DNA from 2 places in the Kitasatospora sp. NPDC052868 genome. Region 2 is predicted to be linked to the other one. Evidence: predicted binding sites of a transcription regulator. Region 2 holds the regulator's gene; the other holds the start of a gene.

Region 1 (5,816 bases), on a different contig from region 2:
CCACGCCGTCGTGGATCTTGGACAGGTCGAGCAGGTGGGTGACCAGGCGGCCGAGCCGCTCGGTCTGCTCCAGGGCGGCACCCAGGGTCGCCGGGTTCGGCTGGACCACGCCGTCGACGACGTTCTCCAGCACGGCGCGCAGCGCGGCGATGGGCGTGCGCAGCTCGTGCGAGACGTTGGCGACCAGCTCGCGGCGGTGGCGGTCGGCGGCCTCGAGGTCGGACGCCATCTGGTTGAAGGTGGCCGCCAGTTCGCCGATCTCGTCGCGCGAGCCCACCTCGACCCGGCGGCTGTAGTCGCCGGAGGCCATCGCGCGGGCGGCGGCGGTCATGTCGCGCAGCGGGGCGGTCAGCCCGTGCGCGAGGAACTGCATGAAGAGCAGTGAGGCGATCATGGAGAAGACCATGATGATCCGGATCTGGGTCTCCGAGCGGATCGCGACGACCACCATGCCGGTGGCCAGGAAGACCGAGACGATCACCAGGAGGGCGAGTTTGCCCTTGATGGACCGGACCGGGTCGAGCGGCCGGATGTCGGCCCAGACCCGGCGGGCGGCGCGGGTGGCCAGTGTGGGCGGCCGCGCTCCGGCGGCGTCCCCGTTGCGTTGCTGTGGAAAGGTCATGGGTCCCCTGTGGGTCCCCCGCGGTGGTCCGAGCGGCGGTTCGGGACACGGGCCCCCCGGAGGCCCGGTGCCCGAGGCGCCGCTAGGAGAGCGGGGCCTCCAGTGCGTAGCCGACGCCGTGCACGGTGCGGATCCAGCTGGCGCCGATCTTCCGGCGCAGCGCCTTGACGTGGCTGTCGACGGTGCGGGTGCCGGACGCGTCCGTCCAGTCCCAGACCTCGGCCAGCAGCTGCTCGCGGGTGAGTACCGCGCGCGGCTGGGCGGCCAGGCAGGCGAGCAGGTCGAACTCGGTCGGCGTCAGGTGGACGTCGCCCGAGGCCAGCCGGACCCGGCGCTGCACGTGGTCGATCTCCAGTTCGCCGAAGCGCAGGCTGCCGAGTGCGGGCGTCCTGGCCGCCTGCTGGGCGCGCTCGACGCGGCGCAGCAGGACGTTGACCCGGGCCGCCAGCTCGCGCATGGAGAAGGGTTTGGTCATGTAGTCGTCGGCTCCGACGCCGAGGCCGACCAGCAGGTCCGTCTCGTCGTCGCGCGCGGTCAGCATCAGAACCGGCACCGGGCGCTGGGCCTGGATCCGGCGGCACACCTCAAGGCCGTCGAAGCCGGGCAGCATGATGTCGAGGACCACCAGGTCCGGCTGCCAGGTGTGGAAGCCGTCGACGGCGCCAGGGCCGTCGTGGGCCACGGCGACCTTGAAGCCCTCCGCACCCAGTCGGGCCGCGATCGACTCGGCGATCGTCGGCTCGTCCTCCACCACCAGCACTCTGCGCTGGCTGCTCACCGTGCCGCCGCTGTTGTTGTTGTCCTGCTGAATTTCTGTCACGGTCACGCCACCGCCCCCAGGGCTGCGGGCCGGCCACCTGTGGGGATGGCGGGGCTCCGCTCGTAGTCTTGTTCCGTCGTGGACTGTGCCGGGTCCGCCGTCCCGCTCCGTCGTGTGTGCGGATCAGGGGGACGGGTGTGGACCGCCCACCCCTCCCGCACACTTCGCAGCGTACGGACAACGGGTGCTTCCCGGCAGGTGGACCGGACATTTCCGGCCCGTGGGCCGGCTGTCCGGCCGCCCTCGGGCCCACTCGCAAGTGGGCACGGGGCGATACCTTACCCGGCGATTTTTCACTCCGTAACGGTACGTATGCAGTTGATTCGGCGCCAAGCCGCCGGTCAGGGCCACTACTCGTGCGTAAACGGAGTGCAGGTCCGTACCAATGCCGAGCCCGGGCCGGACACCGTTTTCACGGGGTATTCCCAGCTGGCTCCCAGGACCGGGACGTACCGTGGTCACGACAAGTCGCGGGGGTGGGATCTCCGGCGCGCGCCGGTACGTTGGGCATCGGACGGGTCCGGTGGCTGCGGGGTCTGGAGCGGAGACGGCATGGCGGAGCTGCGCAAGGATGCGGTGCGGGTCGGATCGCGCCCCGGGCCGCAGGTCGGGCCCGCCGCGGGGCCGCCGTACGGCATGCTGCGCCTCGGTCTGCGGGCCGGCGTCGCCGACTGGATCCTGGCCCGGGTGCCGACGCCCCGGCGCAACCCCTTCGCGCTCGGCTACCTCGCGGTGGTCGGAGCCACCACCACCTTCGCCAGGCTCGCCGACCCGGAGCTGGTGCTGCGCCTCCAGGAGGCGTCCAGCTCGGACGGGCACAACCTGTTGCACCATCCCGTGCGCGCGCTGCTGTTCAGCGGCTTCTGGGTCGCCGGTCCGGTCTGGATGCCCTACCTGTGGGCCTTCGCCTTCACCATCGCCCCGCTGGAGCGCCGGGTCGGGGCGGGCCGGGCGGCCGCGGTGTTCGCGATCGGGCACGTCACGGCCACCGTGCTGTCCCAGGCGGTGGTGCTGGCCGCGGTCGCGACCGGGCGGATGGAGTCCGCGGCGCTGGACCACCTGGACATCGGCGTCAGCTACGGCGTGCTGGCGAGCCTGGGCGCGCTGGCCGGGCTGCTCCCGCCCGGCGGCAGGCTGTCGGTGCTCGGCGGGGCCGGGGTGCTGATCGCCGACCAGATCCTCACCGACCGGGACCTCGTGACCGGGGTCGGCCACCCGGTGGCGCTGCTGGCCGGGGTGGCGCTCTGGCGCTGGCTGCGCCGCGGCCCCGGCCGGCGGCTGCCGCTGCGGCGCTCCCGGGTGGCGCCCGGCGCCCAGCCGGCGGCCTCGCGGGCGTCCGGCTCCGGCGCGGCGGTCCTCGACCGCGCGTAGGCCTGCCCGGTCGATCTTGCCGGGCACGCCGCAGAGTGTTTTTTGACAGGCCCCGAGGGCTCCTTCCCTGTTCGCTCACGGCGAACGAATCCCCGGGAACATCCGGCGCCCGCCAAACCTTAGTCAGGTCAGCTCAACTTCGCTGACTGGGGAGAGATCATGGCATCGACGTCCACACCGCTCACCCTGCCCGTGCTGCCGCTCGACGACGAGGTCGTGCTCCCGGGCATGGTCGTCCCGTTGGACCTCAAGGACACCGAGGTGCGCGCCGCGGTCGAGGCCGCCCGCGCGGCGGCCGGGGCCGGGAGGCCCGAGGTACTGCTCGTCCCGCGGGTGGACGGCTCGTACGCGGCCGTCGGCACGCTGGCCACCGTCGAGCAGGTCGGCCGGCTGGCCGACGGCGACCCGGCCGCGCTGGTCCGCGCCGTGCGCCGGGTCCGGATCGGCGTCGGCACCACCGGGCCCGGCGCCGCGCTCTGGGTGGAGACCACGCCGTTCCGCGAGTCCGCCGTCGCCACCCCGCTGACCGGCCGCTCCGCCGAGCTGGTCAGGGAGTACAAGACGCTCTCCACCCAGTGGCTGCGCAAGCGCGGCGCCTGGCAGATCGTCGACCGGGTGGCCCAGATCGAGGGCGTCGGCGAGCTGGCCGACAACATCGGCTACGCGCCCTTCGCCACCGCCGAGCAGAAGCTCAAGGTGCTGCTGGAGGCGGACCAGACGGCCCGCCTGGAGTACGCGCTGACGCTGCTGCGCGACCACCTCGCCGAGGAGGAGGTCAACGACACCATCCGCAAGGACGTCGAGGAGGGCGTCGCCAAGCAGCAGAAGGAGTTCCTGCTCCGCCGCCAGCTGGAGGCCGTCCGCAAGGAGCTGGCCGAGCTGAACGGAGACCCGGCCGACGAGGAGGGCGACTACCGCGCCCGGGTCGAGGCCGCGGACCTGCCCGAGAAGGTCCGCGAGGCCGCCCTCAAGGAGGTCGACAAGCTGGAGCGCGCCTCCGACCAGTCGCCCGAGGGCTCCTGGATCCGCACCTGGCTGGACACCGTCCTGGAGCTCCCGTGGAGCGAGCGCACCGAGGACGCCTACGACATCGCCGGCGCCCGCGCGGTGCTGGACGCGGACCACGCCGGTCTCGCCGACGTCAAGGACCGGATCGTCGAGTACCTCGCGGTGCGCAAGCGCCGGGCCGACCAGGGGCTCGGCCTGGTCGGCGGCCGACGCGGCGGCGCGGTGCTGGCGCTGGTCGGCCCGCCCGGCGTCGGCAAGACCTCGCTCGGCGAGTCGGTGGCCCGCGCCATGGGGCGCAAGTTCGTCCGGGTCGCGCTCGGCGGCGTCCGGGACGAGGCGGAGATCCGCGGCCACCGGCGCACCTACGTCGGCGCGCTGCCCGGCCGCCTGGTGCGGGCCGTCAAGGAGGCCGGCTCGATGAACCCGGTCGTCCTGCTGGACGAGATCGACAAGGTCGGCTCCGACTACCGGGGCGACCCGGCGGCCGCGCTGCTGGAGGTGCTGGACCCGGCGCAGAACCACACCTTCCGCGACCACTACCTGGAGGTCGAGCTGGACCTCTCCGACGTGGTCTTCCTCGCCACCGCCAACGTGTTGGAGGCCATCCCCGAGCCGCTGCTCGACCGGATGGAGCTGGTCCGGCTCGACGGCTACACCGAGGACGAGAAGGTCGTCATCGCCCGGGACCACCTGCTCCCGCGCCAGCTGGAGAAGGCGGGCCTGCGCAGCGAGGAGGTCGCGGTCGACGAGGCGGCGCTGCGCCGGCTGGCCGGGGAGTACACCCGCGAGGCGGGCGTCCGCAACCTCGAGCGCTCGATCGCCCGGGTGCTGCGCAAGGTCGCCGCGCAGAGCGAGCTGGGCGAGCGGAAGCTGCCCGCCGCGATCGGCGCCGACGAGCTGCGGGCCCTGATCGGCCGGCCGCACCACGTCCCCGAGGCCGCCCAGGAGCCGGCCGAGCGGCGCACCGCCGTCCCCGGGGTGGCCACCGGACTCGCGGTGACCGGCGCCGGCGGCGACGTCCTCTACATCGAGGCCTCGCTCGCCGACGCCGAGACCGGCGGCACCGGGCTCACCCTGACCGGACAGCTGGGGGACGTCATGAAGGAGTCCGCGCACATCGCGCTCTCCTTCCTGCGCTCGCGCGGCGCCGAGCTGGAGCTGCCGGTCACCTCGCTGCGGGACCGCGGCGTCCACCTGCACGTCCCCGCCGGGGCCGTGCCCAAGGACGGCCCGAGCGCCGGCATCACCATGACGACCGCGCTGGCCTCACTGCTCTCCGGCCGCCGGGTGCGCACCGACGTGGCGATGACGGGCGAGGTCTCGCTGACCGGGCGGGTGCTGCCGATCGGCGGGGTGAAGCAGAAGCTGCTCGCCGCCGACCGGGCCGGGGTCAGCACGGTGATCATCCCCAAGCGCAACGAGGCCGACCTGGACGACGTCCCGGCCGAGGTGCTGGAGCGGCTCACCGTCCACCCGGTCGCGGACGTCCGGGAGGTGCTGAAGCTGGCCCTGGAGCCGGCCGAGGTGCTGGTGGCGGCCTGACGGAGGATCACCGGGCGGCCCGGCGGGGGGAGATGCCCCGCCGGGCCGCGGCCCGCTCTCTGAGACGGCCCTTGTGAGACACCCCGTCAGTGCGACACGCTGACGGGGTGAATCGCCATGTGTACCTGAGCCGTCGACTCGACGTCGACCTGGCGTACGCATGCTCCGCGATCTGTCGCCGCGCCGTCTGACCAGTGCGGTGATCCGCCCGGCCCCCGCCGGGACGCCCCAGCCGGGTGGAACGCACCGCCGTGCGCGGTACACCGTTTTCCACTCATCCGATGGGACATCTCCATGCGCTTCGCGCTGCCCACGCGCGCCGCCGTACTCGCGGCCGCCGCTCTCCTGCCGGTGGCCGCCGGCCCGGCCCACGCCGACCCGGCCCCCGGTCCGCTGCCGGTCCAGGCCGGCCCGGCCTTCGGCCCGATGCCGCCGCACAACCCGTACGCGGGC
Region 2 (5,816 bases):
GAGCTCCGGCGGCGCCGTCCACATCGAGGGCCACGTCCACATCCGCCAGCGGATCTCCCAACTGGTCTCCGACTGCCGCGACGAGGTGCTCACCGCCCAGCCCGGCCACCGCCCGCCCGACGCCCTGCAGATCGCCGTCCTCCAGGACGTCCAGCTGCTGCAGCGCGGCTGCTCGCTGCGCACCATCTACCAGCCGATCGCGGTCTCCGAGCCGGCCGCCCTCGCCTACGCGGACGAGGTCACCCGGCACGGCTCGCTCATCCGGGTCCTGGACGAGCCGTTCCAGCGGATCATGGTCTTCGACCGCACGGTCGCGGTGATCTCCGCCAACGAGGACCACAGCACCGCCGCCTTCATCTCCGACCCCGCCGCGATCGCCTTCCTGGTCGGCGCCTTCGAACGCGACTGGGCCCGCGCCGACACCACCGACTGGGCCGCCGCGCTCGCCCACGGCCCCGCGCACAACGCCCCCGACCGGGTCGGCCGGCTGCTGGCCAAGGGCCTCACCCAGCGGGCCGTCGCCAACCGCCTCGGCCTGAGCGAGCGGACCGTGGCCGGCCACATCTCCCGGCTGCGCGACCGGCACGGCGCCCAGACGCTGTTCCAACTCGGCTGGCTGATGCGGGGAGGCCGAGGTGAGTGACGAGCCCGGCGCTGCCGAACGGGCCCTCTACCTGGCCGCCGTGGCGGCCGGCGGACACCTGCACGCGGCCGACCTGACCGACCTCACCCCCGAGGCCGGCGCCGCACTCGACGGCCTGCTGGACCTCGGTCTGCTCGCCCCGACCGCGACCGGCTACAGCGCGGTCAGCCCGCGCTCGGCCGGCGACCGCCTCGGCGCCGAACTGCGCAGCGAGGCAACCCGGTTGCTGGTCGGCGCCGAGCGGCTGCCGGAGGTCCTGGAACCGCTCGCGCAGGCCTACGACGCCGTGACCCGCCCGACCTCACCCGCCGGCGAGGCCACCCACGTCGAGGGCGGCGTCACCATCCGCCAGCGCGTCGCCGAGCTGCTCTCCGACTGCAAGGAGGAGCTGCTGGCCGCCCAGCCGGGCCACCGCCCGGCGGCCGGCCTGCGGATGGCGATGCCGCAGGACATCGCGCTGCTCAGGCGCGGCAGCGCCATGCGCACCCTCTACCAGCCGGTCGCCGCCGCCGACCGGGCGGTCGTGCAGTACGCCGCCGTGATGACCGGGCACGGCGCCCGGGTCCGGATCCTGGACGAGCCCTACCGGCGGATGCTGGTCTTCGACCGGACGGTGGCCGTGGTCGCCGCCGCGGACGACGACACCAAGGCGGTCTTCGTCCACGACCCGGCCGCGGTGGCCTTCCTGGTCGGCGTCTTCGAACGCGACTGGGCCCGCGCCACCGTCGTCGACTGGTCCGCCGCCCCGGCGGACCCGGTGACCGTCCGGATCGGCCGCCTGCTGGCGGCCGGCCTCACCCAGCGCGCCGTCGCGACCCGGCTGGGCCTCAGCGAGCGGACGATCGCCGCCCACATCTCCCGGCTGCGCTCCCGGCACGGCGTGCAGACGCTGTTCCAGCTCGGCTGGCGGATGCGGGGCGAGCACCGTGGATGAGCCGCGCGAGCGGCCCGGGCGGGGGAGCCCGGTGTGTGAGCCGCGGTCAGCCGGTGGCGGCACCCGTCGGCCAGTAGCCGGTCGGACCGACGGCCGGGGGCTGCTGGCGGGGGACGCTGAACTGCTCGCCGGGGGCGGTCCAGAAGCCCTCGCGCAGGGAGAGCGCCATGCCGGCCCAGTCGAGGGCGGTCTCCACGGTGTGGTGGAGGGCCTCCTGGGACCAGGTGTCGTCGAAGACCAGCGGCAGTACGGGGGCGACCTGCTCGATGGTGGCGATCAGCGGGTTGTGCGTGATCGCCTCGTCGACCAGCAGCACGACCGGCTTGCGCAGCGCCGAGGCCCAGCCCAGCTCCAGGCTCACCCCGGCGGAGAGCGGGGCGCCGACGTACGCGAAGACCAGGTCGGCGGACTGCATCGCGCGGAAGTCGGAGGGCACCCGCGGCTCGGGGGCCCGGCCGGCCACCGTCCAGGCGTCGCTGTGGTGCGCGCTGTACACGGCGGCACCGCTGCGCAGCAGCGTGGTGCGAAGCGTCGTCAGCCGCGTCCGGCTGGCCAGGGTCACCACGCTGTCCGCCGGCCCGGTCAGCCGCATGAGCGGCGCGGCCAGGAACACTCGTGCACGCCGGCCCTCGGGGGCCTGGCTGTCGTGGTGACGCAGGTAGGGCTCGGTCATTGTCGACTCCGGGGGGAAGGCCGACCGGGTGGAGGATGCGGTGCCGGCAGGCGCTGCGGTTAGTTGCTGCTTCAAAGAATCTGTCACTGAACCAGGGCTGATATTTGACGGTACAGCGGCAAGATTTGCTGCCGGTCCTGGACCATCGGGAGCGAACTGATCGTCTATCAGTGCCGGCTGCCTCGTCCAGCGGTCCGCCCTGTCATCTGGATGCCTGGCAGAGAGATGACGCTCCTGATGCCATGGGGGAGATGACACTGCGGCAAGGTGTGCGGCATCATGTGGACGTTAGTGCTATTGGTCCACGCTCGTGGAGCTGGAGAAGGAGGCGTAAGTCCGTGTCTCGTATGTACCGACTTGCCCGTAAGGCCGTGCTGTCTGCCGTTGTCGGCGTCTCTCTTCTGGTTGTCGGCTCGCTTGCGGCCGGCAGTGCGCAGGCTGAGACCGTGAATGAGGCTGTCGCCAAGCCCCAGGTGCAGCTCATGATGGACGACTTTCACTGGTGATGTGCTGATCGGCCCGGGTGCGTGAGGCGTCCCGACCGGGTGGCGGAGCGCATGCCGAGGGCGTGCGGGCCGACGCGAACCGGTCGACGGATTCCTGAGCGGGTGCCGCCTGTGCGGGCGGTGGTCGCCCCGGGCCTGCCCTGAGCCTGTGCGGGCTTAGGGCGCACAGCGATGGCCGGTGTGCGTCGCCGGCCGGCTTTCCCTTGCCTCTTTCCCGGGTGCCGGGATCACGTGGGCCGCCTACTGGCGCGGTTCGTGGCCCGTCCTGGCCGCCTGGCCGAGTGCGTGGCCGAGCTGGAAGAGCGAGTCCACGTTGTATTCCTCGCGCAGTTCCGCAATATGCCGGGCAAGCGTTCGCTCGCTTATTCCGAGGCGCCGTGCGATTACCCGGTGATTGGTACCCGACAACAACAGGTCGATAATCGTCTGGCGGAGCTGCGAGACGACCTGGTGCGGAATGGTCCGATCGCCGTCGAAATCCAGAGCCCTGCTCCAGTTCCGCTCGAAGACCTCTTGGGCCAGGAAATCGATGACCGCGGAGTCGTGGACGAAGGCGGCCAGGTGGTCGCCCATGACCGGTATCACCGCCAGTCGCCGATTGACGATGAGCAGTCGGGCATAGGGCTCGTCCAGGGTCCTGAATTGCCAGCCCTCTTTGGCCAGGGTCGAGACGTAATCCCTGGTGGGTTGGTGGTGCCTGGTGCTGGCGTTGTAGATCGTCCGCATGGACGCCCCCTGGCGGATGATGTCCAGGTCGCGTTTCATGAACGAGGTCAGCAGTTCGGACGGCCGCGGTCCGCCCGGCTGCATGGCGAGGCCCTCGGTTATCTCACTGGCCATGGCCTGCTGGACCCGCTGGTTAATCAGCGCCCGGCCCTGGACGTATTCGATCGGGCCGCCGCTCTGGTCGGGGTTGTGGAAGGCCTCCGCCAGCTCGTTCAGGTCCCCGGGAATTGCCACCGCGCGGGACAGCAGGTCGAGCGCCTGCCGCTGCCAGGTGTGGCTCAGGCTGGCGGCGAGCTTGGCCGGGTCGGCGGCGATCAGTGAGCCGGGTTCGTCCAGGTCGGATATCAGGAGTCCGAGTTCCAGCAGCTCGTCGAGCGCGGCGCCCTCGTCCGGTGCACAGCCGCCGCGGCTGAGCCGGCCGTCCTCGTTCAACGCCTTCAGGTAGAGCCTGCGGGCATCGGAGGACAGGATGTGTGACCGACCGTGGTTGTTCACCAGCTGCTCTCGATCACTCACTGCGGGCTCCTTGTCGTCGACCGGACAATTCGTCAACGCGACTGAGGTCCGTTGTCTCGGGGGATCCTAGACGGAGACCTCGATCCGGCGCCCGGCCCGGTGAGAGCGCGGGCCGCCCGACGGCGGCCCGGAAGCAGCACTCTCTCACCAGACGCAAGCCGCCGGCACCCCCCGGACAGAGGGGAACCGGCGGTACGGGCATCGGGGCCGCGTCAGCGCTTCGGCCGCCACACCACGAGGGCGCTGGACTGGGTCGGCGGCTGGTACGGGACGAGGTCGCGGCGGTAGGAGGCGTGCACGGCGGCCTCCCGCTGCTGGAGCGCGGTGGCCGCGCCCTCGAGCGAGTCGGCGAGCTCGGCGATCCGGGACTGGAGGGCGGTGACCTGGTTCTCCAGCTCGATGATCCGCTTGATGCCGGCCAGGTTGATGCCCTCGTCCTGGGAGAGCCGCTGGACCTCGCGCAGCTGCTGGATGTCCCGGGCGGAGTAGCGCCGCCCGCGGCCGGCCGTCCGGTCGGGGCAGACCAGGCCGAGGCGGTCGTACTGGCGCAGGGTCTGCGGGTGCAGGCCGGAGAGCTCGGCGGCGACCGAGATCACGTAGACCGGGGTGTCCTCGGTGAGGACGTACTGCGGCGGCGGGGCGGCACGGCGGGCGCGCGGGGCGCTGCCGGGGAGACCCTCGCCGATACCGGGGCCGATGGGGCCGCTGTCGTGGATCATCTGGTCGTCACGCTCCCTTCGCCGCCCGGAACAGGGCGGCTCGCGGGTCGTCGGAGGCGGTGGCCTCGCGGTACTGCTCCAGTGCCGTCAGCGCGTCACCGGTGACGGCCTGCGGCACCGCGACCTCCACGGTGACCAGGAGGTCGCCGCGGGTGCCGTCCTTGCGGGTGGCGCCCTTTCCGCGGGCCCGCAGGGTGAGGCCGTTGGCACTGCCTGCGGGCAGCTTGAGCTTCACCGAGGGGCCGTTGAGCGTCGGCACCTCGATGGTGCCGCCGAGAGCCGCTTCGGGGAAGGTGACCGGTACCGTCACGGTCAGGTTGTCGCCCTTGCGCCCGAAGACCGGGTGGGTGTCGACGTGGACGGTGACGTAGAGGTCGCCGGAGACGCCGCCGCGCTCGCCCTGGGCGCCCTTGCCCTTGAGGCGGATCCGCTGGGCGTCCTGGACGCCGGCGGGGATCCGGACCTGCATGGTGCGGGCCGAGGTGGCCTTGGCGCTGCCGTGGCAGTCGGGGCACGGGTCGTCGACGATCATGCCCCGGCCGCGGCAGTCCCGGCACGGCTCGGAGAGCGCGAAGGCGCCCTGGCCGCGGCTGACGGTGCCGGCGCCGACGCAGGTCGGACAGACCCGGGGGGTGGAGCCGGTCCTGGCACCGGTGCCGTTGCAGGTGCGGCAGGGGGCCTGACTGGTCATCCGCAGCGGGACGGTCGCGCCGTCCACCGCCTCCTCGAAGGAGAGCGTCACCTCGGTCTCGACGTCGGCGCCGCGCCGGGGCTGGGCCTGCCGGGTGCCGCCGCGGTTGAACAGGCCGCCGAAGACGTCGCCGATCCCGCCCCCGCCACCGCCCTGGCTGCCGCTGAAGAGGTCCCCGAAGTCGAAGCTGTGGTTGCCGTTGCCGGGGCCGCCGGAGCGGAAGCCGCCGTTGGCGAAGAGGGTGCGCGCCTCGTCGTACTCCTTGCGGCGCTTCTCGTCCGACAGGACGTCATACGCCTCGGAGATGTCCTTGAACCGGTCCTCGGCCTTGACGTCGCCCTTGTTGGCGTCGGGGTGGAACTCGCGCGCCAGCTTGCGGTAGGTCTTCTTGATCTCGGTGGCGGAGGC

What was found. The regulator HspR, encoded in region 2, represses chaperone genes until heat shock. The targets are predictions, from matches to a motif close to TTGAGNNNNNNNNNCTCAA.
Region 1: a site for HspR is predicted at 2,932-2,950, ahead of lon (endopeptidase La). Genes of this name have one in related genera too.

The regions. Positions count from the first base shown of each region.
Region 1 is NZ_JBITZW010000003.1:301,606-307,421, forward strand. Features, by position in the region: gene ACIGZJ_RS07785 (sensor histidine kinase) at 1-622, opposite strand, end outside; gene ACIGZJ_RS07790 (response regulator transcription factor) at 705-1,442, opposite strand; gene ACIGZJ_RS07795 (rhomboid-like protein) at 1,995-2,813, shown strand; gene lon (endopeptidase La) at 2,973-5,363, shown strand; gene ACIGZJ_RS07805 (hypothetical protein) at 5,658-5,816, shown strand, end outside.
Region 2 is NZ_JBITZW010000004.1:125,955-131,770, forward strand. Features, by position in the region: gene ACIGZJ_RS09150 (LuxR C-terminal-related transcriptional regulator) at 1-643, shown strand, start outside; gene ACIGZJ_RS09155 (LuxR C-terminal-related transcriptional regulator) at 636-1,577, shown strand; gene ACIGZJ_RS09160 (hypothetical protein) at 1,624-2,250, opposite strand; gene ACIGZJ_RS09165 (hypothetical protein) at 2,589-2,756, shown strand; gene ACIGZJ_RS09170 (hypothetical protein) at 2,997-3,998, opposite strand; gene ACIGZJ_RS09175 (heat shock protein transcriptional repressor HspR) at 4,211-4,717, opposite strand; gene dnaJ (molecular chaperone DnaJ) at 4,725-5,816, opposite strand, start outside.